4 regions of the Pseudomonas sp. CC11G genome follow, and region 3 is predicted to be linked to each of the others. Evidence: predicted binding sites of a transcription regulator. Region 3 holds the regulator's gene; each other region holds the start of a gene.
The links. Region 3 encodes sigma-54, which starts transcription at its own class of promoters, with help from an activator protein. Its sites were predicted from a motif close to ANTGGCATNNANNTTGCTNT; they were not measured.
Positions count from the first base shown of each region.

Region 1 (7,897 bases), on a different contig from region 3:
ACTTTCCGCTGGTGCTCAACACCGGCCGCCTGCAGCACCAATGGCACACGCTGACCAAGACCGGCAAGGTGCCGACCCTGAACAAACTCAACCCCGGCCCGTTTGTGGAAATTCACCCCAGCGACGCCACGCGCCTGGGCGTTGCTGAGCGTAGCCAGGTGGAAATCCGCTCGCGCCGTGGCCGTGCCGTATTGCCGGCGGTGATTAGTGACCGGGTGCAACCGGGCAATTGTTTTGCGCCGTTTCATTGGAACGATGTGTTTGGTGAAAACCTGGCGATCAATGCCGTCACCAGCGATGCCATCGACCCGATTTCGCTGCAGCCTGCGTTCAAGTTTTGCGCGGTTGCCCTGCTGCCCATCGCACCGCCATCCGCCAAGGAATCTGCTCCGATGACCCTCGATGCGCTCGCCCGCCAGCTCAACCTCGACACCCCGGCACCGCTCGCCCTGAATGCTGATGAGCAGCTGTATATGCAGGGGTTTCTGCTGGGCCTGCGTAGCGTGGATGCGCGCGAGGGTGGCGTGCCTACGCTGCCGGCCAGCGCGCCAATTGCTCCCGGTAAACGGCTGCTGGTGGATGGCCTGCTGGCGGGCATGTTTTCCCGCGCGGGCAACGCGTCCGCGCCGCTGGCGTTGGTAGAAAACCATCAACCCGAATGGCTGGTGCTCTGGGCCTCGCAAACCGGCAACAGCGAAACCCTGGCCGCCACCTGCGCCGCGCGCCTGGGCAGCGCCGGCCAACGCGCGCGCTTGCAGGCGATGGACGAGGCCAAGCTGGATGACCTGCGCAATGCCGCCGGCGTACTGCTGGTGACCAGCACCTTTGGCGACGGCGACCCGCCCGATAACGCCAGCGATTTCTGGCACAGCCTGCAAAGCGCCGATTCCCAGGCCTTGGCCACCAGTCGCTTTAGCGTGCTGGCGTTGGGCGATTCGAGTTATCAGCAGTTCTGTGGCTTTGGCCGCAAGCTCGATGAACGCCTGGCCGCCCTGGGCGCCGAGCGTTTACAGCCGCGGCTGGACTGCGAGCCGGATTACCAAGGGCCGGCCGAAAAATGGCTCAACGAGTTGTGCAGCCGGTTTGGCGGCGAACTTGAACCGGCGGCGCTGTTGCGCCCGGCACCGGTGGAAAGCAGCACCTATAACCGCGCCAATCCGTTGCGTACTCGCTTGGTGCATAACCATGTGCTCAACAGTCCCGGCGCGGCAAAGGAAACTCGCCACCTGGCGTTTGACCTCAATGGCCATGACTTCCCGTACCAGGCCGGCGATGCCCTGGGCGTATGGCCGAGCAACGATGCCGCGCTGGTGGACGAACTGCTCGCCACGTTGCGCCTGGAGGGCGACAGCCCTGTCGAACTGGACAATCAGCCCACCCTGCCGCTGCGCGAAGCCCTGACTGAACACCTGGAAATCGCCCGCATCAGCCCAGACCTGCTGCGCCGTGTAGCCGGCCACAACGGCAGCCCATTCCTCGACGAGTTGCTGCACGAAGGCAATCAAGCGGCGTTGCAGGACTGGCTCTGGGGCCGGCAAGTGCCAACCCTGCTGCGCGAATTCCCCATCGCCCTGGATGCCCAGCAACTGGCCAGCCTGCTTAAACCGCTGCAACCGCGCCTGTATTCGATCAGCTCCAGCCCGAAGGTAACGGCCAACGAAGTGCACCTGACCGTCGCCATCGTTCGCTACCAGCACCAAGGCCAGGCGCGTGGCGGCGTGTGCTCTACCTTCCTGGCCGACCGCGCAGCCAACAGCGGCGTACGGATTTTTCTGCAACGCTCCACCCACTTCCGCCCGCCGCAGGATCCGACCACGCCGCTGATCATGATTGGCCCCGGCACCGGCATCGCGCCGTTTCGGGCGTTTTTGCAGGAGCGTCAGGCGCAAGGTGGCGGCGGCAAGAACTGGCTGTTTTTCGGCGAACAACGCGCCGCGAGTGACTTCTACTACCACGACGAACTGCGCGCCTGGCAACGCAGCGGCTTGCTCACCCGGCTGGACACCGCGTTTTCCCGCGACCAGCAGGAGAAAATCTACGTACAGCAACGCATGCTCGAAGAAGGCGCGGCGCTCTGGCAGTGGCTGGAGCAAGGTGCCTATGTGTGCGTGTGTGGCGATGCCAGTCGCATGGCCAAGGACGTGGATGCGGCGCTGAAGAAGATTGTGCAGGTGCACGGCAAGATGAGTGCGGGGGCGGCGACGTTGTATGTGAGTGGGATGAGCAAAGACCGGCGCTATCTGCGGGATGTGTATTGAAGTCACGATTCTGGATCCCAGCCTGCGCTGCGGTCCGACGATTCGGGATGACGGGGGTTTGTAATTCGTCTACCGTCGCCCCAGCGCAGGCTGGGGCCCAGAATTTGTCAGGACTCCGCCAATCAACGGCACACCATTTGCTCATCAAACCCCAAAGGCCCCCTTCCAACGCTGGAACACGGCCGCAACTGACATGACAATGGCGTCGTGCTCGACTGGCAATAGGCCGGGAGACACGGCGTTTTTTTTGCAAAACGGTTTGGGAATACGCGGCATGAGCGACCACAGCAACTCCCTGGATGCACTCCACGCCCTGGCCTGGGTGGCCGGCAGCGACGCGCCGGAAAAGAACGTGCTGAACCTGGGTTTTATGCCGCTCAGCGACTGCGCTTCCGTCGTAGTCGCCGCCACACAAGGCTTTGCCCAGCCGTATGGCCTGACCCTGAACCTTAAACGCCAGAGCTCCTGGGCCGGCCTTAGCGACAAATTGCTGAGCGGCGAACTGGATGCCGCCCATGCGCTATACGGCATGGTGTACGCCATTCAACTGGGCATCAGCGGCGCGCCAGCTAGCGACATGGCCGTGCTGATGGGCCTGAACCAGAACGGCCAGAGCATCAACCTCTCACAGCCGCTGAAAGACGCGGGCGTGACCACTGGCAGTGCACTGCAACAGCGCGCGCACCAAAGCGATTCGAAACTGACCTTCGCCCAAACCTTCCCCACCGGCACCCACGCCATGTGGCTGTATTACTGGCTAGCCAGCCAGGGCATTCACCCGCTGGCCGATGTAAACAGCGTGGTGGTGCCGCCGCCGCAAATGCTCGCGCATCTGCAAGCCGGGCGTATCGATGGCTTTTGCGTGGGCGAACCCTGGGGCGCCCATGCCATTGCCGAGGGGCAAGGCTTTACCGTAAGCACCAGCCAGGCGCTGTGGCCAGACCACCCGGAAAAAGTGCTGGCCTGCACCCGCGAATTCGTTGAGCAAAACCCCAACACCGCGCGTGCCTTGGTGATGGCCGTGCTGGAAGCCAGCCGGTTTATTGAAGAAAGCCCGGAGAACCGCCGCAGTACCGCGCAGCTGCTCAGTGCCAGCGAGTTTCTGGATGCGCCGGTGGCGAGCATCGAGCCGCGCCTGCTCGGCCGCTACAGCGACGGGCTCGGTAATAGCTGGCAAGACCAACACGCCCTGCGCTTTCACGCCAAAGGCGCGGCGAACTACCCGTACCTGTCCGACGGCATGTGGTTTATGACCCAGTTCCGCCGCTGGGGCTTGCTGCGTGAAGAGCCCGATTACCTGGCCGTGGCGCAGCAAGTGCAACAATTTGAGCTGTACGCCCGCGCTGCCGGCAGCCTGGAAATCGCCCTGCCCGCCTCGCCGCTGCGCAGCAGCACCTTGCTCGACGGCAGCGTGTGGGACGGCAGCAATCCCGCCGCCTACGCCCGCAGTTTTGCCCTGCATGCGTTGCAGTAAGGAGTCGCTGACCATGTTGCGCATCCTGCTGATCAACGACACCTCCAAGAAGGTCGGGCGCCTACGCGCCGCCTTGAGCGAGGCCGGTTTTGAAGTGATTGACGAGTCCGGCCTGACCATCGACCTGCCCGCCCGCGTGGAAGCCGTGCGCCCGGACGTGGTGCTGATCGACACCGAATCCCCCAGCCGTGACGTGATGGAGCAAGTGGTGCTGCTGAGCCGCGACCAGCCACGGCCCATCGTGATGTTTACCGACGAGCACGACCCGGCGTGATGCGCCAGGCCATCAAATCTGGGGTGAGCGCTTATATCGTTGAAGGCATTCATGCGCAGCGCTTGCAGCCGATCATGGACGTGGCCATGGCCCGCTTCGAAAGCGACCAGGTGCTACGCGCCCAACTGCACGCCCGCGACCAGCAGTTGGCCGAGCGCAAGCGTGTGGAATTGGCCAAAGGGCTGCTGATGAAGATGAAAGACTGCAATGAAGAAGAGGCCTATACCCTGATGCGCCGCCAGGCGATGAGCCGGCAGCAGAAGTTGATTCAGGTGGCGGAGCAGATTATTGCGATGAGTGAGATGTTGAATTAGCGCGTCACTGTTATTCGACTACTTCGAAATTCTGGATCCCAGCCTGCGCTGGGATGACGGAGGTGTTTGGGAGGACACCGTCATCCCAGCGTAGGCTGGGATCCAGAATCCCCAGGCGTACGCGATGGTGCGCACAACACCCTCCACGCGCCATAACGCAGCACAACCCCCCTCCCCAACCACCTCATAAACGCCAAACCCCTTGATCTAGAGCCTCCCACCCAACCTGGCACACAACCTGCTCATACATTCCTACAGGTAGCCAACGGCGGTTGCCCCACCACGACAAAGACGTCGCTATTCCCTAGGCCAAGTGCCCGGAGGAAGGCGGCGTTTTTTGCGTTTTCGGCCTCGGAAACGAGGGGGTGGGTTAGCCGGTCTGGCTACTCCGCCTGCAAACAAACTTTTTTGCAGATGAGGTGTTGAATGAACAACAACAGTTTCTGGAAAGCCGGGCACACCCCCACGCTGTTTGCCGCGTTCCTGTATTTCGACTTGAGCTTTATGGTCTGGTACCTGCTCGGCCCCATGGCCGTGCAAATCGCCACCGACCTGCAACTGACCACCCAGCAACGCGGCTTTATGGTGGCCACACCGATTCTGGCCGGCGCCTTTCTGCGCTTTCTGATGGGCATGCTGGCGGATCAGCTGTCGCCGAAAACCGCCGGCATCTTCGGCCAGATCGTGGTCATCAGCGCCTTGGCGGTCGCCTGGAAGCTGGGCATTCACAGCTATGAACAAGCCCTGCTGTTGGGCGTGTTCCTCGGCATGGCCGGCGCCTCGTTCGCCGTGGCCCTGCCGCTCGCTTCGCAGTGGTACCCGGCCGAGCACCAGGGCAAAGCAATGGGCATTGCCGGTGCGGGCAACTCGGGCACGGTGATCGCTGCCTTGGCTGCGCCGGTGCTCGCTGCCGCCTTCGGTTGGACCAACGTGTTCGGCCTGGCGCTGATTCCGCTGTTTCTAACCTTGCTGGCCTTCAGTCTGATGGCGAAAAACGCGCCAAACCGCAGCAAACCCAAATCCATGGCCGACTACTTCAAGGCTCTGGGCGACCGGGACAGCTGGTGGTTTATGTTTTTCTACAGCGTCACCTTCGGCGGCTTTATGGGCCTGGCCAGCGCCCTGCCCGGCTACTTCCATGACCAGTACGACCTCAACCCCGTGACTGCCGGTTACTACACCGCCGCCTGTGTGTTCGGTGGCAGCCTGATGCGCCCGTTGGGCGGCGCGCTGGCCGATCGGTTTGGCGGCATTCGCACCTTGCTGGGCATGTACGCCACGGCGGCCGTGTGCATTGCCATCGTCGGTTTCCACCTGCCGAGTTCGTTTGCTGCGTTGGCGCTGTTTGTCGTCGCGATGCTCGGTCTGGGTGCTGGCAATGGCGCGGTCTTCCAACTGGTACCACAGCGCTTCCGTAAGGAGATCGGCGTAATGACCGGTTTGATCGGCATGGCCGGCGGCATCGGCGGTTTCCTGCTGGTGGCCGGTCTGGGCGCGATCAAGCAAAACACTGGCGACTACCAGCTCGGCCTGTGGCTGTTCGCCAGCCTGGGCGTCATCGCCTGGTTCGGTCTGCATGGCGTTAAACGCCGCTGGAGAACCACCTGGGGTTCGGCTGCCTTCACCGCTGCTCGCGTGTAAGGGCCAACCATGAGCCTGCAATTGAGCTACGCCGAAGCCAGCGCCAGCGGGCCACGGGCGGAGAATCAAGACGCTGTGCGCCTGGTCACTCCGGCCCCGGCCCTGGCCGCCAGCAAGGGCTATCTGTTTGCCCTGGCCGACGGCGTAAGCCAATGCGCCGACGGCGGCCTGGCGGCGCGTTCAACCTTGCAGGCCCTGGCATTGGATTACTACGCCACCCCGGAAACCTGGGGCGTGGCGCAGGCGCTGGATCGTTTGCTGTTGGCGCAAAACCGTTGGCTGCATGCCAACGGTGGCGGGCAACCGTTGCTCACCACGCTCAGTGCGCTGGTGGTGCGCGGCAAGCAATTTACCCTCGCCCATATCGGCGATTGCCGGGTGTACCGCTGGTTCGCCGGCCAGTTGCAGCGCATCAGCGAAGACCACGTGTGGGGCCAGCCAGGCATGCAGCATGTGCTCAAGCGCGCCATGGGGCTGGAACAGCATCTGGTGGTCGATTACCTGGATGGCGAGTTGCGCCAGGGCGAGAGTTTTTTGCTGGTGAGCGATGGCATTTGGGCGACCCTCAGCGAGGCGTCCATCGCCGGCATTCTGCGTGACGAAACCCAGCTGCAAGCGGCCAGCCAGGCGTTGGTCAGCGCCGCCCACCAGGCTGGCAGCCAGGACAATGCCAGCGCCGTACTGGTGCGCGTCGATGAGCTGGGTGAAACCGGCCTCGGCGATGTGCTCGGGCAAATCGAACAATGGCCCCTGCCACCGGCGCTCAAGCCGGGGCAACAGTTTGAAGGCTGGCAGGTGGAGGCCGTGCTTGGTCAAAGCCGTCAGTCGCTGCTTTACCGTGTTACCGACACCCAGCAACAACCCTGGCTGCTGAAAACCCTGCCAGCCAGTCGGGAAAGTGACAGCAACGCCGGGCAAGCCCTGCTGCAGGAAGAATGGTTTTTGCGCCGGGTGGCCGGCCGTTACTTTCCCGAGGTGCACCACGCCAACCAGCGTCAGCACCTGTATTACCTGATGCGCGAACACGACGGCATCACCTTGGCCGCGCACCACCACATGCACGGCAACCTCGGCCTTAACCAATGGCTGGACATTGCCTCGCGCCTGCTTCGGGCGCTGGGCATGTTGCACCGGCGCAATATCCTGCACCGGGACATCAAACCGGAAAACCTGCTGCTGGGCAGCGACGGTGAACTGCGGGTGCTGGATTTCGGCCTTGCCTATTGCCCTGGCCTGTCGCGCCAGGACGACGGCGAGCTGCCCGGCACCCCAAGTTTTATCGCCCCGGAGGCCTATGCCGGCGCCGCACCGAGTGTGGCGCAGGACCTTTTTAGCGCCGGTGTGACGCTCTACTTTCTGCTCACCGGCCACTACCCCCACGGCGAAATCGAAGCCTTCCAGCGCCCGCGCTTCGCCACCCCGATTGCCGCCAGCCGCTACCGGCCCGATGTGCCGGAATGGCTGGTGCACAATCTGGAAAAAGCCCTGGCCACTGACCCTGCGCAGCGCTACGAGACGGCCGAAGAATGGCTGTTGGCGTTGCAGCAAGGTGAGCACCAACCGGTGGCAAGGCCTCGGCCGTTACTGGAGCGCGAACCGTTGAAAGTGTGGCGCGGGCTGGCCCTCGCTTCGCTGCTGATAAATGTGATTGTGCTCGCGTGGCTGTTGCACGCATGACACCGACCAAGGAGACACCATGAGCGCAAAAGTCTGGCTGGTTGGCGCAGGCCCCGGCGACCCGGAACTACTCACCCTCAAAGCCGTGCGCGCGCTTAATGCGGCGCAGGTGGTGATGATCGACGACCTGGTGAACCCGGCCGTTCTCGAACACTGCCCCGGCGCCAAAATCATCCCCGTCGGCAAACGCGGCGGCTGCCGTTCCACGCCCCAGGAATTTATCCACCGCCTGATGCTGCGCTACGCCCGCCAAGGCTAT
Region 1 covers NZ_JBWBZC010000020.1:21,721-29,617, reverse strand. The annotation lists partial or broken gene AC0V2S_RS20610 (molybdopterin-dependent oxidoreductase) at 1-2,258, shown strand, start outside; gene AC0V2S_RS20605 (CmpA/NrtA family ABC transporter substrate-binding protein) at 2,533-3,732, shown strand; partial or broken gene AC0V2S_RS20600 (ANTAR domain-containing response regulator) at 3,746-4,320, shown strand; gene AC0V2S_RS20595 (nitrate/nitrite transporter) at 4,747-5,961, shown strand; gene AC0V2S_RS20590 (bifunctional protein-serine/threonine kinase/phosphatase) at 5,971-7,638, shown strand; gene cobA (uroporphyrinogen-III C-methyltransferase) at 7,658-7,897, shown strand, end outside.
Region 1: a site for sigma-54 is predicted at 2,383-2,402, ahead of AC0V2S_RS20605 (CmpA/NrtA family ABC transporter substrate-binding protein). Genes of this name have one in related genera too.

Region 2 (7,897 bases), on a different contig from region 3:
GGATGGAACGATCGTCGTCGACAATCCAGACGGTTTCGCTGCGGCTCATGACGAAGTAACTCCTTGTTCCAACGGCAGGAAGATCGAAAACACGGTGTGGCCAGGGTGGCTCTCGCATTCGATCAGCCCCTGATGCTGACTGATGATGTTCTGGGTGATAGCCAAGCCCAGTCCGGTACCGTCCGGACGACCACTGACCATGGGATAGAAAATGGTTTCTTGAAGTTCAGCCGGAATGCCCGGGCCGTTGTCGATGATTTCCACCTTCGCCACCAGGCGGTGGCGGGTGTGGGCAATGGTGAACTGCCGCAAGGTACGGGTACGCAGCATGATGCGGCCCTGGCGGAATTCATTCTGGCCGCCGATGGCTTGCATGGCGTTGCGCACGATATTGAGCACCGCCTGAATCATCTGCTCGCGGTCGATCAATACGTCGGGGATGCTCGGGTCGTAGTCGCGCACCAAGGTGATGCCGCCCTGGCTCTCGGCCTCCACCAGGCTGCTGACCCGCTCCAGTACTTCGTGCACGTTGGTCATTGCCAGCGATGGCAGCTTGTTGGAGCCGAGCATGCGGTCGACCAGATTACGCAGGCGGTCGGCCTCTTCGATGATGACGTTGGTGTAATCCTTGAGGTTTTCGTCTGGCAGTTCTCGGGCCAGCAGCTGTGCGGCGCCGCGAATGCCACCCAGTGGATTCTTTATTTCATGGGCGAGGCCGCGCACCAGCATTTTGGTGGTTTCCTGCTTGGACAGCTGGGCTTCTTCCTTGGTGATGCGCAGCAGGCGATCACGCGGATGAACCTCAAGCAGCAGCAGGGTGGCGCCGCGGTTGAGAATCGGCGTAACCGCATAGTCCACGGTCAGGGTCTGGCCGGTGAGGGCGATCAGCACCGCTTCGCGCTTATTGAAGGGGTGCGCCTCTTCGACAGCCTGGCGCAACGAGGCCAGCGCTTCGGGCGATTCGGTAAACAACTCACTGATGAATTGGCCGTGGCTGCGCTGGCCGCTGACGGCCAGAAGCATTTCCGCCGCGGGGTTCATGTACTCAAGGCGCAGTTCGGCGTTGAGCAGCAGAGTCGCGGTGGTCAGGTTGTCCAGCAGCAGGCGGTGCAGTGCGTCGTTGATGGTCATCTATGGGATCCCGAGAATGGGACTGAAAATGCAAAAAGCAAACCAAAGCCCCGAAAAGACGCGTGATAGCGGCGTAAACAGGGAAATTGGGTCGTTTTGCTGCACCGTCAGCCGCCATGAGCGAACCAAAACAGGGAGAGCATAGAATTTGGTGCGTCACAAAGCACCAATATGGTGCTTTGTGCGTGACGGCTAGACGGTTAGAGGAAGGGGACGAAGGGGATGTCGTCGTCATCGTCTTTGGGTTTGTCCTTGAGCGGGCATTCCGGCCGCACGCCCCAGTCGCCTTTCGAGCAGGGATTGGCTCGGCGCTTACTGTCGAGCGAGGTGCGCACGATATGCACGGGTTGGCTCGGCGTGCGCGCAACGCTGCGCCCTTCGGCGTCGATAATCTCTGCCGCCAACTGGTGGGTGCCACGGTCCAGGTTGGTCAGCGGAATCACCGGGCTGCGCCCGGGTGTGCCAGCCACGGTGCCATCGAGCAGCAAGCGGTAGTTGTGGCCCTCCATCAGTGCCGGGTCGCTGGTCAGCGTGACGATCAGGTCGCCGGACGAGCCTTCCTGCACCGTGGCATCGGGTTCGGGCACCAGAATGCGCAACAGCTGATACGTGGCCAACGGCGCGGGTGCTACTACCGGCACGGGCACCCGTACGGTTGGCGGTGTGGTCTGGTTCATGCCATTGGTGGGGGCGATCTCCACCTTCTTGGCATTGCCCCTCGGTTGGTCGGTAAAGACCCGGTTACCTTCGCTATCAATATAGGTATACACATCGGCCACGGCTGGGAGGCCCAGCAACAGCAGGCAGAGCAGAGCGAATCGCATGGTTTAGTTGGCTGGCCTTGGAGTCGGTTTGGGCGTCGGTTTGATCGGCGGACGGGCTGGGCTGTTGGTGCTGATGCGCTGCGTAGTGAAAGTGACGGTGGCGCTCTGCTGAATCAGGCGATCGCCGCTAAACACCTGCACCGAGAGGCTGTGTTCGCCGCGGTCCACATTGTTGAGGGGGAACTGCAGACTGCTGGTCAGGCCGCCATAGGGCTGGCCGTCGAGCAGCAGCTGCAGGCTGTCGCCGATGCGCAGTTGTGGTTGGATGTTCACGCTCACGGTGAAGCTACCGTCGTTGGCGCGTAGCGCTTCTTCGTCCGGCACATTGGCAATTTCCAGCACGCTGTAGATTTGTTCGGTTGCCGATGGCTCCTGCGAGTTGCCCGGCATGGTGGGTGGAGGTGGCGATTGCACGGTGTTTACCGGCGGCAGGGTGACGGCTTCGGCGTTGGTGCCTTGGGGCGGCTGGTTGGTGAAAACGGTGTTGCCGTTGGCGTCGGTGTACTTGTAGATCTCGGCGCTGGCGGGCAGGGCCAGGGCGGCTAACAGGCAGGTCACGATCAGGCGCATGGCGTGGGTTCCGTGGGGTGTGTGCTTAGCCTTGCACTGCAATGCGGCGCTGGCAAGTTTGTCCGCTTATCGCTGTGCACGAGAACAAGATTGCGGGCAATAAAAAGCGCCTCTGCTGGGAGGCGCTCGGCCATCACGGGCGGCCTTACCTGTTTTTTCGCTGAGTGGCAGCATCGGCACGCCGGCATAGAACACCAGCAGGTCGGCTGGCTGTTCGCCGGTCATGCCGCGGTGAATGATGCCCACCGTTTCCGCCAACGTGTCGCCCTGTTTGAGTAGGCGCCTTTGTCCCGGCTTGCGGGTTTCGACGGTGAGTTCGCCAGCAAGCATATAAGCGGCGTTGGGGATGGGGTGAGTGTGCCAATCAAGCACGGAATTGGGAGGGATATGGATTTTCACCAAGGTCAATTCCGGCGTGCCGCGCGGGTAGCTGGTGTACGGCGTGCCATCCCAGGAGATGGTGGTTTTAAGCAGGACTTGCGATTCGATGCCGGGCTTGTCGAGGGTGTGGCTGCAGCCGGCAAGCCACAGGCAGCTGAGGGCTGTGGTGGCGATCTGGCGTGGGTTCATGGCGTCGCTCCAACTGTTGGGGGTACAGAGGGAGGAATACGGGTAATCGCTGCTGCGGGCTGTCAGGCAAGGCGCGCTGATGCCGCGCGATGGCGCTTTGTACGGTGTGAAAGGCGGAAATAAAAAAGGCCTCCCGAGGGAGGCCTTCTCAATCACGCCGCTATGAAAGCGAGCGTGTCTGGCTTGGACGCTGTTCTACTTAAACGCTGTAGTACAGGTCGTATTCCAGAGGGTGCACGAAGGTGCGCACTTTGATTTCTTCTTCGCTCTTCAGCTCGATGTAGGCATCGATGAAGTCGTCGCTGAACACGCCGCCTTTGGTCAAGAACGCACGGCCCTTGTCCAGTTCTTCCAGAGCTTCTTTCAGGCTGCCGCACACTTGCGGAATCAGCTTGCCTTCTTCTGGAGGCAGGTCGTACAGGTTCTTGTCCGCTGCGTCGCCAGGGTGGATCTTGTTCTGAATACCGTCCAGACCAGCCATCAGCAGAGCTGCGAAGGCCAGGTACGGGTTGGCAGCCGGATCCGGGAAGCGCGCTTCGATGCGGCGAGCTTTCGGGCTGGAAACGTACGGGATACGGATGGAAGCGGAACGGTTACGAGCCGAGTAGGCCAGCATTACCGGAGCTTCGAAACCTGGGACCAGACGCTTGTAGGAGTTGGTCGACGGGTTGGTGAAGCCGTTCAGTGCCTTACCGTGCTTGATGATGCCGCCGATGAAGAACAGAGCGGTATCGGACAGGCCGGCATAGCCTTCGCCGGCGAAGGTGTTCTTGCCGTCTTTACCGATCGACAGGTGAACGTGCATACCCGAACCGTTATCGCCGTACAGCGGCTTAGGCATGAAGGTAGCGGTTTTGCCGTAGGCATCAGCTACGTTGTGTACGCAGTACTTCAGGGTCTGAACTTCGTCAGCCTTGGCTACTAGGGTGTTGAACTTAACGCCGATTTCGTTCTGACCAGCAGTCGCCACTTCGTGGTGGTGAACTTCGATGACCAGGCCCATTTCTTCCATGGCATTACACATGGCAGTACGGATTTCGTGGTCGTGGTCGCATGGCGGAACCGGGAAGTAACCACCTTTAACGCCTGGACGGTGGCCTTTGTTGCCGGTTTCGATGTCAGCGTCGGACATCCAGGAGCCTTGTTCGGAGTAGATCTTGAACATGGAGCCGGAGATGTCGGATTTGAATTTTACTTCGTCGAAGATGAAGAATTCTGGTTCCGGGCCAACGAATACGGTGTCACCGATACCGGTGGTCTTCAGGTATTCCTCGGCACGCGAAGCGATGGAGCGCGGGTCGCGGTCGTAGCCTTGCATGGTCGATGGTTCGATGATGTTGCAAACCAGGATCAGGGTTGGCTCTTCGGTGAACGGGTCGAGCACGGCAGTGCTGTCTACTGGCAGCAGGATCATGTCGGAGGCTTCGATGCCTTTCCAGCCATGGATCGAGGAGCCGTCGAACATTTTGCCGACTTCGAAGAATTCGTCGTCAAGGGCGTCACGGGCCGGCATGGTCACGTGGTGCTGCTTGCCTTTGGTATCGGTGAAGCGCAGGTCAACCCACTTCACGTCGTGTTCTTTGATTAGTTGAAGCGCCTTCGACATGGTGTCCTCCAGATGGTGGGGCGTTGTGATTTTTTAGCCCCAAATAAAACGGTGAAGCCGGGCGGCATAGTCCGCCAGGGCAACCTGCCTCACAAGGGAGCAAATTGCATGCCAGTGCCCCGAAGTGGGTTTGATGCACGAAACTCAGGCGTAGCGGGGGCTGCGCGGCAAAAACATAGCGGGCAATGCACCAATATGAGGCTCTGGTTAAATGGCGAGACTCATTTTGGTGCGCCGCCGATCTTTGTGTGCATTGCCTGGTTAAACCTTGAGCAATTTCCGCTATAATCCGCGCCCCTCAATTTCGGCCGGGCTCGCGCACGCTGTTTTCATGAAACTTATCGTTAAAGTCTTCCCCGAGATCACCATTAAAAGCCGGCCGGTGCGTACGCGTTTTATCCGCCAGCTTGCGAAGAATATTCGCGCGGTGATGCGTGACCTGGATCCAGATCTCGTGGTGGACGGCGTGTGGGACAACATTGACGTCGAGACCAAACTCACCGAGCCCAAAGTGCTGGTTGAGCTTAAAGAACGCCTGACCCGTATCCCGGGCATCGGCCAGTTCCTCGAAGTGAATGAATACCCGCTGGGCGATTTCGACGACATGGTCGAAAAGTGCAAAGCCCACTTCGGCGAGCAACTGGCCGGCAAAGTGTTTGCCGTGCGCTGCAAGCGTGCCGGCAAACACACTTTCAGTTCCATGGATGTTGAGCGTTATGTCGGCAGCCAACTGCGTCGTCAGTGCGGCGCCGCCGGTATCTCGCTGAAAGAGCCTGACCTGCTGGTGCGCATGGAAATTCGCAATCAGCTTTTATATGTCATTCACAGCCAACACGAAGGCCTTGGTGGATACCCGCTGGGCGCCATCGAGCAGACGCTGGTGCTGATGTCCGGTGGTTTCGACTCCACCGTGGCGGCGTACCAGATGATCCGCCGCGGGCTGATCAGCCATTTCTGCTTCTTCAATCTTGGCGGCCGCGCCCATGAGCTGGGGGTGATGGAAGTTGCCCACTATCTATGGAGCCGTTACGGCAGTTCGCACCGCGTGCTGTTCGTCAGCGTGCCATTTGAAGAAGTGCTCGGCGAAATTCTCGGCAAGGTCGATAACGCGCACATGGGTGTCGTGCTCAAGCGCATGATGCTGCGCGCTGCCACCCGTGTGGCCGACGGCCTGGATATCGACGCGCTGGTCACCGGCGAGGCGATTTCCCAGGTGTCCAGCCAGACGCTGCCGAACCTGTCGGTGATCGACCGCGCGACCGAAAAGCTGGTGATGCGCCCGCTGATCGCGAGCCACAAGCAAGACATCATCAATATGGCTGAGCACATCGGCACCGCCGAATTTGCCAAGCATATGCCCGAATATTGCGGAGTGATCTCGGTAAACCCGACCACCCGTGCCAAACATGACCGCGTCGTTTATGAAGAAGCCCAGATCGATATGACCGTGTTCGAGCGCGCCCTTGAGCGCGCCCGTTCCGTGACAATCGACCGGGTGATCGACGAGTTAAGCCAAGACATCCAGGTCGAGGAATTGAGTGAAGCCTTGCCTGGGCAGATCGTGCTGGACATCCGTCATCCGGATGCCCAGGAAGATCTGCCGCTGGAGTTGGACGGCATCGAAGTAAGAGCGTTGCCGTTCTTCGCGCTCAACAGTCGCTACAAGGAACTGGACTCCACCCGTCAGTACCTGCTGTATTGCGACAAAGGCGTGATGAGCCGCCTGCATGCCCACCACTTGCTTAGCGAGGGGCATGCCAATGTGCGCGTTTATCGTCCGGCATAAAACGCCGGGGCTGAATGGCGGCAGTATCCGCCACCGCCCCCCCGACCGACGGGGCAGTTGAGCCACTCATTCTTCATACTGGCCGCCTAGACTTAGCGGCGAACCGAATCCTCTGATCGAGATGCAAAAGTGATCGAAAATCTACGCAACATCGCCATCATCGCCCACGTTGACCATGGTAAGACCACCCTGGTTGATAAACTCCTGCGTCAATCCGGCACCCTGGAGCGCAACGAGCTCAACGACGAGCGCGTGATGGACTCCAACGACCAGGAAAAAGAGCGCGGCATTACCATTCTCGCGAAGAACACCGCGATCAACTGGAACGGCTACCACATCAACATCGTCGACACCCCCGGCCACGCCGACTTCGGCGGCGAAGTTGAGCGCGTAATGTCGATGGTGGACTCGGTTCTGCTGCTGGTCGACGCTCAAGACGGCCCGATGCCGCAAACCCGCTTCGTAACCAAGAAAGCCTTCGAAGCCGGCCTGCGCCCAATCGTGGTCATCAACAAGGTTGACCGTCCAGGCGCTCGTCCGGACTGGGTTCTGGACCAGATCTTCGACCTGTTCGACAACCTCGGTGCTACCGAAGAACAGCTGGACTTCAAGGTCGTCTACGCCTCCGCCCTGAACGGTATTGCTGGTCTTGACCACACCGAAATGGCTGAAGACATGACCCCGCTGTACCAGTCCATCGTCGACAACGTTCCGGCTCCGGCCGTTGACCGCGACGGTCCGTTCCAGATGCAAATCTCGGCACTGGACTACAACAGCTTCCTCGGCATCATCGGCGTTGGCCGTATCGCCCGTGGTCGCGTCAAGCCGAACACCCCGGTCGTCGCCATCGACGCCGACGGCAAGCGCCGCAACGGTCGTATCCTGAAGCTGATGGGTCACCACGGTTTGCACCGTGTAGACGTTGAAGAAGCAGCTGCCGGCGACATCGTCTGCATCAGCGGTATGGACCAGCTGTTCATCTCCGACACCCTGTGCGACATCAACAACGTGGAAGCGATGAAGCCGCTGACCGTTGACGAGCCGACCGTATCCATGACCTTCCAGGTCAACGATTCGCCGTTCTGCGGTAAAGAAGGCAAGTTCGTTACCAGCCGCAACATCAAAGAGCGTCTGGACAAAGAGCTGCTGTACAACGTGGCACTGCGCGTTGAAGAAGGCGACTCGGCCGACCGTTTCAAAGTATCGGGCCGTGGCGAGCTGCACTTGTCCGTACTGATCGAAACCATGCGTCGCGAAGGCTTCGAAATGGGTGTAGGTCGTCCTGAAGTAATCATCCGCGTAGTTGATGGCGTGAAGAACGAACCGTTCGAAAACGTCACCATCGACATCCCGGAAGAGTCGCAGGGCAAGGTCATGGAAGAAATGGGTCTGCGTAAAGGCGACCTGACC
Region 2 covers NZ_JBWBZC010000001.1:188,424-196,320, forward strand. The annotation lists gene ntrC (nitrogen regulation protein NR(I)) at 1-49, opposite strand, end outside; gene glnL (nitrogen regulation protein NR(II)) at 46-1,131, opposite strand; gene AC0V2S_RS00930 (DUF4124 domain-containing protein) at 1,332-1,955, opposite strand; gene AC0V2S_RS00935 (DUF4124 domain-containing protein) at 1,959-2,525, opposite strand; gene AC0V2S_RS00940 (cupin domain-containing protein) at 2,592-3,095, opposite strand; gene glnA (type I glutamate--ammonia ligase) at 3,295-4,701, opposite strand; gene thiI (tRNA uracil 4-sulfurtransferase ThiI) at 5,033-6,487, shown strand; gene typA (translational GTPase TypA) at 6,617-7,897, shown strand, end outside.
Region 2: a site for sigma-54 is predicted at 4,798-4,817, ahead of glnA (type I glutamate--ammonia ligase). Genes of this name have one in related genera too.

Region 3 (7,897 bases):
AGTGAACATGCCGGACAGGGCGGCAACTATATCACCGGCATCTGGCCGCGCCCAAGGTACAAACCCGGCAAAGGTGTTACAGCAGCGGGAAAAACGCATTTGCGCGCCTGTGACGCAACGCGCCTACATTCAAGGGTGAGCCGAACCGGCTTTGCCGCTATAATCCCCGCCTTTTCACGCGGCCACTGTCTTTAGTTATGAACCAGACCAACGACTTGATCCAATCGGCACTGCGCACCGTGCGCCTCGAAATCGAAGCGGTGGAAGGCCTGCTCCCGCGCATCGACGCGGCTTTCGTGAAAGCCTGCGAATTGATTCTGGCCAGCAAAGGCCGCGTGGTTGTGGTCGGCATGGGCAAGTCCGGGCACATCGGCAACAAGATCGCCGCCACCCTGGCCAGCACCGGCACCACTTCGTTTTTCGTGCACCCGGCCGAGGCCAGCCACGGCGACATGGGCATGATCACCCGCGATGACGTGGTGCTCGCCCTGTCCAACTCCGGCTCTACTGCCGAAATCGTGACCCTGCTGCCGCTGATCAAGCGCCTGGGCATCACCCTGATCAGCATGACCGGCAACCCCGATTCGCCGCTGGCCAAGGCCGCCGAAGTCAACCTCGACGCCCGCGTTGCCCATGAAGCCTGTCCGCTGAATCTGGCACCCACTTCTTCTACCACTGCCTCGCTGGTACTCGGCGACGCACTGGCCATCGCCCTGCTCGAAGCACGCGGGTTCACAGCTGAAGACTTTGCCTTTTCCCACCCCGGTGGTGCGCTTGGCCGACGTCTTCTGCTGAAAGTGGAAAACGTGATGCACACCGGCGAGCAACTGCCGAAGGTGCAGCGCGGTACGTTGCTGCGCGACGCGCTGATGGAAATGACCCGCAAGGGCCTGGGCATGACCGCGGTGCTGGAAGCCGATGGCAGCCTCGCCGGGATCTTCACCGACGGCGATTTGCGCCGCACCCTGGACCGCGACCTGGATATCCGTTCGGCCACCATCGACGAAGTGATGACCGTGCACGGCAAGACCGCACGCCCGGACATGCTCGCTGCCGAAGCATTGAAGATCATGGAAGACCACAAGATCGGCGCGCTGATCGTGGTGGATGAACAGGACCACCCCATTGGCGCCTTCAACCTGGGCGACCTTCTGCGCGCGGGAGTGATGTGATGAGTAACGACCTGCTGCAACGCGGCAAGGCCATCAAACTGGCCGTATTTGATGTGGACGGTGTGCTCACCGACGGCAAGATTTACTTCCTGCCCGATGGCGGTGAGTTCAAGACGTTCAGCACCCTGGACGGTCAGGGCATCAAGATGCTGATCAACTCGGGCGTGCGCACCGCCATCATTACCGGGCGCTCCTCGCCAGTGGTTGAGCGCCGCGCACAAAACCTCGGCATTCATCATTTGTATCAAGGCCGCGAAGACAAGCTGGTGGTTCTTGACGAGCTTCTGGCCGAACTCGGCCTAAGCTATGAACACGTTGCTTATCTGGGTGACGACCTGCCTGACCTGCCGGCCATTCGCCGTGCGGGCCTGGGCATGGCTGTCGCCAACGCCAATGACTTTGTCCGCCAACACGCCGATGGTGTGACCACCGCGCGCGGCGGCGAAGGTGCGGCACGCGAATTCTGCGAGCTGATTCTGCAAGCCCAGGGCAATCTCGAAGCGGCTCAAGCCGCCTACCTATAGAGCCAACGCATGCTACGCAAACTGCTTCCCTACGTATCCTTTGGCCTGGCGGCATTGCTTGTCGCGGCCCTTGGGTATTGGAACCTGAACCCGGAGAGTCTGCTCGAGCAGAAACCTCAGGCCAGCACCGACAATGCCGTCGACTTCTATGTCATCAATGCCAAGAGTGTGGAATTCCAGGCTGACGGCACCCTGCACTACGAGATGACCAGCGACAAAGTCGAGCACCTGAAAGAAAGCGACAAGAGCCTGGTGACCAAGCCGGATCTGTTGCTCTACCGGGAAACCTCGCAGCTGCCCTGGCATATCCAGAGCGAGCGCGGCGAAGTGGCGCCAGGCGGCACCGAGGTCGAACTGATCGACAACGTGCGCATTGCCCGCACCGACGAAAAGAATCGCCCCACCATCATCACCAGCAGTCGCATGACCGTGTTCCCGAACAAGGAATTTGCGCAGACCCAGCAAGCCGTTAGAATCGAGGCCGCCAATGGAGTGACCACGGCTAATGGAATGAAAGCGTATTTGAAAGACAGCCGGGTGCTCCTGCTGTCCAACGTAAGAGGCCAGCATGAGGTTCGTTAACAAATTTTCCCTGCACACCCTGTCCCTGCTTTTGAGCCTGGGCGCGGCATTTGCCAGCTCCAGCGCCTGGGCCTTGGTTACCGATCGTGAACAACCGATTCGCGTACAGGCCGACAGCGCCGAGCTCGACGACAAACAAGGTGTGGCGGTGTACCGCGGCGACGTCGTTATCACTCAGGGCAGCATGAAGATCACCGGCAACACCGTGACCATCACGCAAAACCCGCAAGGTGATATCGAAGTGTTTACCGCCGTGGGCAACCCGGCCTATTACGAGCAGAAACCGGCGCCGGACAAACAGATCGTCAAAGCCTACGGCCTGACCATCCAGTATTTCGCCGCCAAAGACCGCATCGTGCTGATCGACCAGGCCAAGGTGATTCAGGAAGGCAACACCTTCGAAGGCGAGAAAATCGTCTACGACACCCAGCGCCAGATCGTTAACGCCGGCCGTGCCAATGGCACCAACGTCACCAGCCCGCGCCCGCGTATCGACATGGTTATTCAGCCCAAGACCAAACCCGCTGGCGCCCAGCCGGCCGACAAACAGGCGCAGTAATGGCGACTCTTAAAGCCCAACACCTGGCCAAAGCTTACAAGGGCCGCCAGGTGGTTCGTGATGTCAGCCTGTCGATTGAAAGTGGTCAGATCGTTGGCCTGCTCGGCCCGAACGGCGCCGGCAAAACCACCTGCTTCTACATGATCGTCGGTTTGGTAAACGCCGATCAGGGCCGCGTGCTGATCGACCAACAGGACGTCACCCACCTGCCCATGCACGGTCGTGCACGCGCCGGTATCGGTTATCTGCCGCAAGAAGCGTCGATCTTTCGCAAGCTCTCGGTGGCCGACAACATCATGGCCATTCTCGAAACGCGTAAAGAGCTCGACAGTGCCGGCCGCCGCAAGGAACTGGAAAGCCTGCTGCAGGAATTCCATATCAGCCATATCCGCGACAACCTCGGCATGAGCCTGTCCGGTGGTGAACGTCGCCGGGTGGAAATCGCCCGCGCGCTGGCCACTGCGCCAAAATTCATTCTGCTGGACGAACCGTTCGCCGGTGTCGACCCGATTTCTGTTGGCGATATCAAACAGATCATTCATCACCTCAAGGCCAAAGGCATTGGCGTGCTGATCACCGATCACAACGTGCGTGAAACCCTGGATATCTGCGAAACGGCCTATATCGTCAATGACGGCCAGCTGATTGCCGAGGGCGACTCTGCAACCATCCTGGCCAACCAGCTGGTGAAAGAGGTGTATCTGGGTCATGAGTTCCGCCTGTAACAGGCGCCCGCAGTACCCGTCTGTAGTGAATTTCGGACACGCACTACAGACTTCGATTGAGGACTAGGCAAACCCCTCAAACATAGGCATATAATTTGCTTCCTGGTGGCGCTCATGCGCCCTCGTTGTGGAAAGCGCGTATGCGCCGGCGAATAAGGTCTTAAGCCCCCTCCATGAAACCATCGCTCGTCCTAAAAATGGGCCAGCAGCTGACGATGACACCGCAGCTGCAACAAGCCATCCGCTTACTCCAACTGTCGACCCTGGATCTGCAACAAGAGATTCAGGAGGCGCTGGAGTCCAATCCCATGCTCGAACGCCAGGAAGAAGGCGAGGACTTCGACAATAGCGATCCGCTGGCCGATGGCGCCGAAAGCGCGCCCGCCGCGCCGAACAGCGAAGAGTCCTACCAGGACACCAGCTACCAGGAAACCTCGGCGCCTACCGTCGACAACCTGGAAGAAGGCGAATGGAACGAACGCATTCCCAATGAGCTTCCCGTCGACACCGCCTGGGAAGACATCTACCAGACTAGCGCGAGCAGCCTGCCCTCCAACGACGATGATGAGTGGGACTTCACCACCCGCACCTCGGCCGGTGAAAGCCTGCAAAGCCATATGCTCTGGCAGCTCAACCTGGCGCCGATGTCCGACAAGGACCGGCTGATTGCCGTCACCCTGATCGACTGCATCAACGACCAGGGCTACCTGGAAGAAACCCTCGAAGAAGTGCTGGACGCGTTCGACCCGGAGCTCGACATCGAGCTCGACGAAGTCGAAGCCGTGCTGCACCGCATCCAGCAATTCGAACCCTCCGGCATTGGCGCGCGCGACCTGCGCGAATGCCTGCTGCTGCAACTGCGTCAGCTGCCCGCCAAAACCCAATGGCTGGCCGAGGCCCAGCGTTTGGCTGGCGACTACCTCGACCTGCTCGGCGGCCGCGATTACAGCCAACTGATGCGCCGCATGAAGCTCAAGGAAGACGAGCTGCGCCAGGTCATCGAGCTGATTCAAAGCCTCAACCCGCGCCCGGGCTCGCAGATCGAAGCGAGCGAACCGGAATACGTGGTGCCTGACGTTATCGTGCGCAAGCACAACGATCGCTGGCTGGTGGAGCTGAACCAGGAAGCGATGCCGCGTCTGCGGGTCAACCCGCAATACGCCGGTTTCGTGCGTCGTGCCGACTCCAGCGCCGACAACACCTTCATGCGCAATCAGCTGCAAGAGGCGCGCTGGTTTATCAAAAGCCTGCAAAGCCGCAACGAAACGCTGATGAAAGTGGCCAGCCAGATCGTCGAGCACCAACGTGGGTTCCTCGACTACGGCGACGAAGCGATGAAACCCTTGGTGCTGCACGACATCGCCGAAGCGGTGGGCATGCACGAATCGACCATCTCACGCGTTACCACGCAGAAGTTCATGCACACCCCGCGTGGCATTTACGAGCTGAAGTACTTCTTTTCCAGCCACGTCAGCACCTCCGAAGGCGGCGAATGCTCGTCCACGGCGATCCGCGCAATCATCAAAAAACTGGTTGCCGCGGAAAATGCGAAAAAGCCGTTGAGTGACAGCAAGATCGCTGGTTTACTGGAGGCACAGGGCATTCAGGTAGCCCGTCGCACAGTCGCCAAGTACCGCGAATCCCTCGGGATAGCGCCCTCCAGTGAACGTAAGCGACTGATGTAAACGTTATTCAGGGTTCGCCCGGCGAACCCTGCTCTGGCAAGACGACTACACTGATCCAAGGCCAAAGTGTTCCGGCGACAAGCCCGATAGCTTGTCTCTTACACACGGCAATAAGGAGAAAGCGGTATGCAAGTCAACATCAGTGGACATCAGCTGGATGTGACCGACGCCCTACGCGACTACATCGACGAGAAACTCAGTCGATTGGAACGCCACTTCGACAAGATCACCAACGTGCAAGTGACCATGGAGGTCGAGAAGCTCAAGCAGAAAATCGAAGCGACTTTGCACATCGCCGGAGGCGAAGTGGTCGCCAACGCCGAACATGACGACATGTACGCTGCCATCGATCTACTCACCGACAAACTCGATCGCCAACTTATCAAACATAAGGAAAAGCAGCTGGGTCGCCTGCAAGGCGCCACAGTCCGCTGACACCAACCCAACCCATGATTCGACTTGAAAATATCCTGACCCCCGGCCGCTCCCTTGTGGGCGTGCCGGGCGGCAGCAAAAAGCGTGTACTCGAACAAATCGCCAACCTGGTCGCGCGTGAATTGCCCGACCTGGACGGCCAAGACATTTTCGAAAGCCTGGTGGCCCGGGAAAAACTGGGCTCCACCGGCTTTGGCAATGGCATCGCCATTCCCCACTGCCGCTTGCCCGGCTGCACGGCGCCGATCAGCGCCTTGTTGCGCCTGGAGTCGGCGGTTGATTTCGACGCCATCGACGGCGCGCCGGTAGACCTGCTGTTTGTGTTGCTGGTACCCGAAGCCGCCACCGATGAACACCTGGAGCTGTTGCGCCAGATCGCCAGCATGCTTGACCGCAGCGATGTCCGCGACCAACTGCGCCACGCCCCCACCAGCGAACGTCTTTATCAGGTTGTCGTAGACGTACAAAACGGCCGCTAGGCGAACGGGTGACTGTGCATGCGTTTGATCATCGTCAGTGGCCGGTCCGGTTCAGGCAAGAGCACAGCGCTGGATGTGCTCGAAGACAACGGCTTTTACTGCATCGATAACCTGCCCGCCGGGCTTCTGCCCGAGCTTGCCGAACGCTCCCTGCTGCACACCGAATTGCTGCAACCGCTGGTAGCCGTGTCCATCGATGCGCGCAACCTGCCCAGCCAGCTCAAACGTTTTCCAGAAATTCTCGCCGAAGTGCGTGCCCGGCATATCCACTGCGATGTGTTGTACCTAGACGCCGACGACGACACCCTGCTCAAGCGTTTTTCCGAGACCCGTCGCCGCCACCCGCTGACCACCGACGAGCGCTCGCTGGCCGAAGCAATTCACGACGAAAGCGTGCTGCTGAGCCCGATCACCGATCTGGCCGATCTCAAGATCGACACCACCCACCTGAACCTCTACCAACTGCGCGACACCTTGAAGCTGCGCCTGCTGAACAAGCCCGAACCAGGCACGGCATTTCTGGTGGAGTCGTTCGGGTTCAAGCGCGGCATGCCGGTGGATGCCGATCTGGTATTCGACGTGCGCTGCCTGCCCAACCCCTACTGGAAGCCCGAACTGCGTGAGCATTCGGGGTTGGATTCGGTGGTTGCCGAATACCTGCAGGAACAGCCCGACGTACAGGAAATGTACGACGATATTTACGCCTACCTGCACAAATGGCTACCGCGTATCGCCGCCAGTAACCGCTCATATGTCACAGTCGCTGTTGGTTGTACGGGCGGTCATCATCGCTCGGTCTACCTGGCGGACCGGCTGGGCAAAGAACTGAAAAAAACCCTGAAAAACATCCAGGTTCGTCATCGCGACCTTTAGAGTCGCGAGGCCTTATAGAAGGACTTAAGCAGCAATGCCTGCCTGCGAAATCACCATCATCAACAAGCTCGGCCTTCACGCCCGCGCCGCCGCCAAATTTGTCGGCGTAGCCGGTCGTTTTCCGTGCCAGATCCGCATCGGCCGCAGCCCCGAAAGCTGTGTAGACGGCAAGAGCATCATGGCCGTCATGATGCTGGCCGCCGGCAAAGGCACCGCCATTCACCTGAGCACAGACGGCGAACAGGGCGATGAAGCCCTGGCTGCATTGGTGGAATTGATCAACAACCGCTTCGACGAAGGCGAGTAATCCCCTCCCCCACTCAGCGCGTCAGCGCGGCGTCCAGCAGCATCATCCAACGAGCAGGGCACGCTGCCCTGCGGCGCACGCCACAGGTGAGGATGGGCAACCAGCAGCGCCTCGGCCTGGCGAAACAGCAGAAAGCCGCCCGCCAGCAAGATGGCAAAGCCCAGCGAGCGACGCAGTATTTTACCGCCAGCGGCGGCCAGCGTTTGCAACGAAACGGGCATGAACAAACCTTGTCAGCAAACCACCGACGCCGGTGTTTTCAACTCAACGCCTGACGATAACGGCGCAACACTTCGGGCCAATTGATCACGTTGAAAAACGCGCCTATGTATTCCGGCCGACGGTTCTGATAACGCAGGTAATAGGCGTGTTCCCACACGTCCAGGCCGAGAATTGGCGTGTTGCCAGTCATCAATGGGCTGTCCTGGTTACCGCTACTTTCCACCAGCAGTTTTTTCTCCGGGGTGACGCTCAGCCACGCCCAGCCGCTGCCGAAACGAGTCAACGCTGCCTTGGTAAAGGCTTCCTTGAATTTGTCGAAGCCGCCCAGCTCCCG
Region 3 covers NZ_JBWBZC010000011.1:109,278-117,174, reverse strand. The annotation lists gene AC0V2S_RS15110 (KpsF/GutQ family sugar-phosphate isomerase) at 198-1,172, shown strand; gene AC0V2S_RS15105 (KdsC family phosphatase) at 1,172-1,696, shown strand; gene lptC (LPS export ABC transporter periplasmic protein LptC) at 1,706-2,278, shown strand; gene lptA (lipopolysaccharide transport periplasmic protein LptA) at 2,265-2,837, shown strand; gene lptB (LPS export ABC transporter ATP-binding protein) at 2,837-3,562, shown strand; gene AC0V2S_RS15085 (RNA polymerase factor sigma-54) at 3,736-5,247, shown strand; gene hpf (ribosome hibernation-promoting factor, HPF/YfiA family) at 5,374-5,682, shown strand; gene ptsN (PTS IIA-like nitrogen regulatory protein PtsN) at 5,697-6,161, shown strand; gene rapZ (RNase adapter RapZ) at 6,180-7,034, shown strand; gene AC0V2S_RS15065 (HPr family phosphocarrier protein) at 7,069-7,341, shown strand; partial or broken gene AC0V2S_RS15060 (superoxide dismutase) at 7,601-7,897, opposite strand, start outside.

Region 4 (7,897 bases), on a different contig from region 3:
TGGTCCCGGTTTGGATCTGGCGGTACAAGAACTCAGTGCGGGCCGGGAAATCAATTGGCGGAATTGCACTTACGGCGGCGTAGGGGCCGACTGCTTTCCTTACAGCCCAAAACAAATAGATATTTTTAGCCTGCTTCATCGCATAAGCGTTGAAGGCGAAGCGTGCCAGATAAAGGGCGTCCGCGTCCTTCATCCGCTTCCGAAGAACGAAGGATGCGTTTCCTTTCGCGTCGATTACCGTGTTGAAGAACAGGTGGCTGCGTGGGTCGAGGATCCTATCGTCGAACAGTACCTTCGTGAAGGTTGCTGACGTGGCGTAGAAGAACCTAACGACCTCCATGGCTGGAATGATGATGCTGTAAGGGTCGCCATCTTTACCAACGCCGACAAAGTATCCATTGAATTCATCATCAGCAGGCAGAGCTTCGTTCTTCCCAGGAGGGATGATCAGTTCACCGTCTACTACATCGAGCCGTCTGAAGATGCGTAGGTTTTGTGGAGAAAAATCGAGTTGTTCGTCTGCGGGAGGGCGGAGATTAGCGTCGTACTCGCTTCCTCGGACGATGTATTTATCGATGATTACCGCTTCATGTGAAAAGAGCGGGAGCTCGCCAATCGGAAGGTAGTCAATGACGTCAGGCGCAGATGGGGTCTGCGGGGGTGTTCTAAGCTTTACCAAGAACCTCAGGTCGGTGGAGGGGCTCTCTGAACTTGGCGTGTGGTTAATCGTGGCACCTATAGCTGCCACTCTCCAGATGCCGTCAATAGTTAACGACTGGTGCTTCACCGCGCCCATCAATACCTGACCCTGTAACACATAACGTGGGTCTAGTTTCACTCTAATGGGTCAGAGTATCAATTAGCGTAGCGTTTGATATTTGGGTAAGTCGGCCGGAGCGAGGTTAAGGGTGATGCGACGTTGGGGGAATTCAAAGGCGCAATTCAGAATTGCGCTACGCACGCGGTCCTTGCTTTCTTTGACTGCCGTTTCCGGAAGGCCGACCAGGGTGAGCGAAGGCAACCCGTTGGCCAGGTGCGCTTCGACAATCACGGTGGGGGCTTCGACGCCAACTTGGGCGCGGCTATGAACGATAGCCAGGGACATGGATCACTCCTTGATCACATGCCGCTCAGGCGAGGTTGGTTACTCGCTGGGCGGCGTTACTTTGGCTTCCAGCTCGGCGACCTTGGCTTCTAGTGCCTCAAGGCGTGCGCGGGTGCGGGCAAGCACGGCCATCTGGCTGTCGAACTCTTCGCGACTCACCAGATCGAGTTTGCTGAAACCACTTTGCAGCAGGGCTTTGAACTGGGTTTCGAATTCGCTGCGCGGCAACGGCGTTTCGCCATTGAAAGGCGCGAGGCGTGGGTACTGAGGGCATCGAGCAAGGCTTTGGGCGGCAGCATAAAAAGGTTCCCGAAAAGACGGCTGGCAGTGTACCACGCAGCATCTAGGCTATCGGTTGCAGGGTTTTGCACGGTTTTGGAGCGTTGGCCACGGAGCGGCTGCACTGTTGTTGCGCGTGACTGGCTAGCGCTGTCTGGGCATGCCGTAGCTCAGCCGCAGTAACTCGCTGAATTTCAAGCTTTTCGGCGAGCTGGCAAGGTTTCTGCTTAGTGGCCTATGACGCATGCACCGATGCAGTTCGGATGCGTAAGGCGAAGCGGGGGAGTCGTTTCGCCAGGAGCGATTGGTTGTGTCGAGAGCCCTCCCTGAGGACGTTCGATGCGTTACAAAGCCAGACACTGCGCTTAGACTTGAGCCGGGTTCGTTTTTCCTGGGGCAAGTCCACCAATACGGGAGAGAGTTTCATGAAGTTAGTAACTGCCATCATCAAACCGTTCAAGCTGGACGATGTGCGCGAGTCGCTATCGGAGATCGGCGTGCAGGGCATCACTGTCACTGAAGTCAAAGGCTTCGGGCGTCAGAAAGGCCATACCGAGTTGTATCGCGGCGCCGAATACGTGGTCGACTTCCTGCCCAAGGTGAAGATCGACGTGGCCATTGCTGATGATCAGCTGGACCGCGTTATCGAAGCCATCACCAAGGCGGCCAACACCGGCAAGATCGGTGACGGCAAGATCTTCGTGGTCAATCTGGAACAGGCCATTCGCATCCGTACCGGCGAAACCGGCACCGACGCAATCTAAGCCGCAGCCGAACCCAACGCCCCAGGAGAAAACAATATGACTCTGCGTAAGCTCGCAGGGCTAGGAGCCCTTTTGTCCCTCGTTACCCCAGGCCTTGCCCTGGCTGCCGACGAGGCCGTTCTAAACTCCGGCGATACATCGTGGATGATGACCTCCACGGCGCTGGTGCTGTTCATGACCATCCCCGGTTTGGCGCTGTTCTACGGCGGCATGGTTCGCTCCAAGAACATCCTTTCCGTGATGATGCAGTGCTTCGCCATTACCGGTCTGATCAGCATCCTGTGGATGGTGTACGGCTACAGCATGGCCTTCGATACCACCGGTATGGAAAAAGGCGTCATCAACTTCAACTCCTTCGTAGGTAGCTTGAACAAAGCCTTCCTCAGCGGCCTGACCCATGACGGTCTGACCTCTGCGGCAGCACTGTTCCCGGAAAGTGTATTCATCACTTTCCAAATGACCTTCGCCATCATCACCCCGGCTTTGATCGTCGGTGCTTTCGCTGAGCGCATGAAGTTCTCCGCGATGCTGGTGTTCATGGGCGTGTGGTTCACCCTGGTCTACGCACCAATCGCTCACATGGTCTGGAGCGGCGACGGTGGCCTGCTGTGGGACTGGGGCGTACTGGACTTCGCTGGCGGCACCGTGGTGCACATCAACGCTGGTGTGGCGGGTCTGATCGCTTGCCTGGTACTGGGCAAACGCAAAGGCTACCCAACCACTCCGATGGCTCCGCACAACCTGGGCTACACCCTGGTCGGCGCGGCCATGCTGTGGGTCGGCTGGTTCGGCTTCAACGCCGGTTCCGCTGCTGCTGCCAACGGCACTGCCGGCATGGCCATGCTGGTTACCCAGATCGCTACCGCTGCTGCGGCACTGGGCTGGATGTTCGCTGAGTGGATCACCCACGGCAAACCAAGCGCACTGGGCATCGCCTCGGGTGTGGTTGCCGGTCTGGTTGCCATCACTCCGGCCGCTGGTACCGTAGGCCCGATGGGTGCTCTGGTTATCGGCGCTGTCGGCGGCGTAGTGTGCTTCTTCTGCGCTACCGCTCTGAAACGCAAACTGGGTTACGACGATTCCCTGGACGCCTTCGGTGTACACGGTATCGGCGGCATCATCGGTGCTCTGCTGACTGGTGTATTCGCAGCCCCGGCACTGGGCGGCTTCGGCACCGTTGAAGACATCGGCGCACAAGTCTGGATCCAGTTCAAAGGTGTTGGTTTCACCGTGGTCTACACCGCCATCGTGACCTTCGTCATCCTGAAAGTACTGGACCTGGTCATGGGTCTGCGTGTCAGCGAAGAGGAAGAGACTGTTGGTCTGGACCTCGCGCAACACAACGAGCGTGGCTACAACCTGTAAGGTTTTCTTATAGGCTGTACCCGCACAAAAAATGCCCGGCTCTGCCGGGCATTTTGCATTTTGCAGTACGTGGAATTACGACCTTTGTCGAGCCCGCCTGGGCTTGAAAACCCTGATCGCTTAAATAAACTCAAACGCTCTGGCCTGCGCCCTTTGCTTTTTCTCGCAGCACGCTAGAATGCGCGCCGAAACGGCGGAGATGCATATGTGGCAGCAACGCGAATTCAGCTTGCAGGCAAGGCCTCGGGGCTTTCATCTGGTCACAGATGAGGTGCTGGCCAAATTGCCGGAACTGCGTAGCTATCGCTTGGGTCTGTTACATCTGTGGCTGTTGCACACCTCGGCGTCGCTGACGATCAACGAGAATGCCGACCCGGCTGTGCGACGCGACTTTGAGCGGTTTTTCAATCGGCTTGTGCCTCAAGCCGGCAGCAGTATTGCCGATAGAGGAACCGAGGCCGGTTACGAGCACAACGATGAAGGCCCGGATGATTTGCCGGCGCACTTCAAGGCAAGTTTGCTGGGTTGCCAAGTAACACTACCGATTACGGCAGGGCGGTTGGCACTGGGAACCTGGCAAGGGATTTACCTGGGGGAACACCGCGATCACGGTGGCCCCAGAAGAGTGCTTGCGACCCTCTCGGGCGAGGCTCTTTGAATTTTTTCTGGCAATGCGCGACAGCGCGCATTGCTGGGCTATAACTAACCTGCTTTTCGCAAGTCATGAGGTTAAACATGAGCGACGAAGATCTGGAACAAGACGACCTGGAAAATGGTGCGGAAGACGACGGCGAAGAGCTGGCGGCGGCTGACGATGGTGTAGCTGATGACAGCGAAGACAGCGACAGTGATAGCGATGCCCCGGTAAAGTCTGGCAAGAAAGCCAAGGCTGCCGTCGATATTGACGAGTTGCCGAGCATTGAAGCCAAGCAGAAGGAGCGGGATGCGCTGGAGCGTGCCATGCAGGAGTTTCTCTCCCGTGGCGGCAAGGTGCAGGAAGTCGAGCCTAATGTGGTCGCCGATCCCCCCAAGAAGCCCGACAGCAAGTACGGCAGCCGCCCTATTTAAAGTTTAGGCCAACAAAAAGCCCGCCAATTTGGCGGGCTTTTTGTTGGCCTTGGCGATCGGCTGCGCGGCGAACGCATTGGTGCGCGGCGCACACCTTGCGAAGGGCAGGCGCTCACCTTCGTAGATGTGGATAATCGCGGCGGCCGGGGAACATCACCCGTTCCCCCCAGTCCAACCGCTCACTATTCCCCGCTGAGGTTTTTCCGATGTCTGCTTCCCGTCGCCTGGTCTTGCTTGCTGCGTTGTCTGTGCTGAGTTGCCAGGCGTTTGCGTTCAATCTGAATGATGCGGCGAGCCTCTATTCGGCGAGCCAGGGCGGCGGCGGAAACGACAAGTCGGCGGCGTTGCTGAGCAATCCGCAGAACTTGCAGTTACTCGCGGCGCTCAAGCAGTTGAAGGTCACCCCACAACAGGCGGTCGGTGGCACGGGCGCGATGCTGGGGTTGGCGAAGAATCAATTGCCGAACAATGAGTACAGCCAGCTGACGCAAACCGTGCCGGGTTTGGAGAAGTTTGAAGGGGCCAATGGCCTGGCTCAGCTGGGTTCGTTGAGCGGCCTGCTGGGTAAGTCGGCGGGTAAGCCGGTGAGCCCGGAAGCGACAGCCGCAGTTTCCAATGTGAATAACCCGCAGGACTTGAGCGCCGCCTTCGGCGCGCTGGGTATGGACAGCGGCATGATCGGCCAATTCGCGCCGTTGCTGTTGCAATACCTCGGTCAGCAGGGTGTTGGCGGTTCGCTCTTGGGTAACCTGGGCAGCCTGTGGACGCCGGCTAGCTAAGCCAGCGATTCGTTTTTAAGGGTGCTCAGCAGGGCATCCTTTTGCGCCCACCGTTCGGATATCCAATTCTGCATATACACGCGAAATTGCGCGTCGTTCTGGTAGTCGCCCTGCCACAGCGCCGGGTCCATCGGCAGCGTCTGGATATCCACCACCACCCTGGGCACGCGCCCGCATAGCAAATCCCAGAAACCGGGAATTCGCTCGCCGGGGTAGAACACGGTGATGTCCAGAATGGCGTCCAGCTGTTCACCCAAACTCGCCAATACAAACGCCACGCCGCCGGCCTTGGGCTTGAGCAGGTGTTTGTACGGTGATTGTTGTTCGGCTTGCTTAGCCGCAGTACAGCGGGTGCCTTCCAGATAATTCACTACGCTGACGGGCAGGTTGCGAAATTTTTCGCAGGCCTGCTGGGTGATGAGCAAGTCTTTGCCGGCCATCTCCGGGTGTTTGGCGAGGTAGGCCTTGGAGTAGCGCTTCATAAAGGGGTAGTCCAGCGCCCACCAGGCCAGGCCCAGCAGCGGTACCCAGAGCAGTTCTTTTTTCAGAAAGAATTTGAAGAACGGCGCCTTGCGGTTGAAGGCTTGCATCAGCGCGGGAATATCCACCCAGGATTGGTGGTTGCTGATCATCAAATAGGAGCGGTCCATGCGCAGTGCGTTGTCGCCGCGGATTTCCCAGACGGTGGGCAGGCACAGGGCGAAGATGAATTTGTCGATGTCCGACCAGGTTTCGGCAACCCACACCACGCCAGCAGAACAGGCGGCCCGAAGCTTGCCAGGCAGGATCAGCTTGAGCAGGCCAAGGATCATCAACGGACCGATCAACACCAATGTGTTGAGCAAAAGCAGCAAGGCGACGGTCATACCGGTGAGCAAACGGCGCATGTAGGCTCCTTACTAAGCGCAGGCGGCCAATGATAATCAGGCCTGGCGTGCCTTCCAAGTCGCTGGCTGGAAGTTTGGCCGACACACTGTTGTTCACCATTCGCTACATTTTCTTCACCCCGTTTCCTGTATGAAGGGGCCCATTCAGCCCCCTAACGTCTGGAGAGACCTGACCCGTGAAATCTTTTCTTGCCGTGCTAGCGCTTGTCGCGCTGCCCGTTCTGGCCGCCGAGCCGACCGTTTATGGCCGCTACGAATACATCAAGCTGCCGGAGCTGGACCAAACCTTCAAAGCCAAGATGGACACCGGCGCCCTGACCGCCTCGTTGTCGGCCAAGGACATCGAGCTGTTCAAAAAAGATGGCGATGACTGGGTGCGTTTCCGCCTGGCCACCAAAGACGCCAGCGACAAGCTCTACGAGCACAAGGTGGCGCGCGTCAGCAAAATCAAAAGCCGCTCCGACGAGGAAGAAGGCGAAGAAGGCACCGCCGTTGCCAAGCGCCCGGTGGTGGCCCTGCGCATGTGCATGGACGGCGTGAGCCGCATCATCGAGGTGAACCTGACCGACCGCAGCAGCTTCAATTACCCGCTGCTGATTGGTGCCAAGGCGTTGCGTGAGTTTGATGCGGCGGTGAACCCGGCGCGGCGCTTCACGGCTGGGCAGCCGAAGTGCTGAGGTAATCGGGGAATATCCGAAAATCTGGATCCCAGCCTGCGCTGGGATGACGGTGTTGTATGAACTTACTCCGTCATCCCAGCGGATGCTGGGATCCAGAATATCCGTCGTTACGCTAATCCCGTGGTGGTAAATTGAGCGCCTTGCCCCTCATGCTGCAGGACGCACATGCCGACCATTCTGCTGGTCGAGGATGAAGCCTCGATCGCCGACACCCTGATCTACGCCCTGCAAAGTGAGGGCTACAGCACGCACTGGCTGACCCTGGCCGGCGAAGCGCTGACCTATCAGCAAAACACCCCGGCCGACCTGTTGATTCTCGACGTCGGCCTGCCGGACATGACCGGCTTCGAAGCCTGCAAACAACTGCGCCGTTTTTCCGAAGTGCCGGTGATTTTCCTCACCGCGCGCAACGCCGAAATCGACCGCGTGGTGGGCCTGGAAATCGGTGCCGATGACTACGTGACCAAACCCTTCAGCCCTCGCGAAGTCGCGGCGCGGGTCAAGGCCATTCTCAAACGGATGCAGCCGCGTGGGGTTGCCGCGCCGGCCGCCGCCAGCGTGTTTGCCGTGGATGCCGAGCGTTTTCAGATTCATTACCACGGCCGTCTGCTCAGCCTGACTCGCCACGAATTCCGCCTGCTACACACCCTGCTGGCCCAGCCGCAGCGGGTGTTCAGCCGCGAACAGTTGCTCGATGGCGCCGGGGTGCCGGCCGAGGCTGGTTATGAGCGCAATATCGACAGCCATATCAAAAGCCTGCGCGCCAAGTTGCGCCAGGTGACCGCCGATGCCGAACCGATCCAGACCCATCGCGGCCTGGGCTACAGCATCAAGGTGGACTGATGCCGCTCGGGATCCGGATTTTCCTCGTCTACTTTGTGTTCGTCGGCCTGTCCGGCTGGTTTGTGCTGAGCACGGTGATGGACGAAGTCCGCCCCGGCGTGCGGCAAACCACCGAAGAAACCCTGGT
Region 4 covers NZ_JBWBZC010000001.1:3,161-11,057, forward strand. The annotation lists gene AC0V2S_RS00020 (hypothetical protein) at 1-796, opposite strand, end outside; partial or broken gene AC0V2S_RS00025 (magnesium chelatase domain-containing protein) at 878-1,105, opposite strand; partial or broken gene AC0V2S_RS00030 (accessory factor UbiK family protein) at 1,145-1,404, opposite strand; gene glnK (P-II family nitrogen regulator) at 1,810-2,148, shown strand; gene AC0V2S_RS00040 (ammonium transporter) at 2,185-3,513, shown strand; gene AC0V2S_RS00045 (secondary thiamine-phosphate synthase enzyme YjbQ) at 3,719-4,171, shown strand; gene sutA (transcriptional regulator SutA) at 4,249-4,581, shown strand; gene AC0V2S_RS00055 (DUF2780 domain-containing protein) at 4,788-5,360, shown strand; gene AC0V2S_RS00060 (acyltransferase) at 5,357-6,247, opposite strand; gene rloA2 (retropepsin-like aspartic peptidase RloA2) at 6,424-6,924, shown strand; gene creB (two-component system response regulator CreB) at 7,093-7,770, shown strand; gene creC (two-component system sensor histidine kinase CreC) at 7,770-7,897, shown strand, end outside.
Region 4: a site for sigma-54 is predicted at 1,595-1,614, ahead of glnK (P-II family nitrogen regulator). Genes of this name have one in related genera too.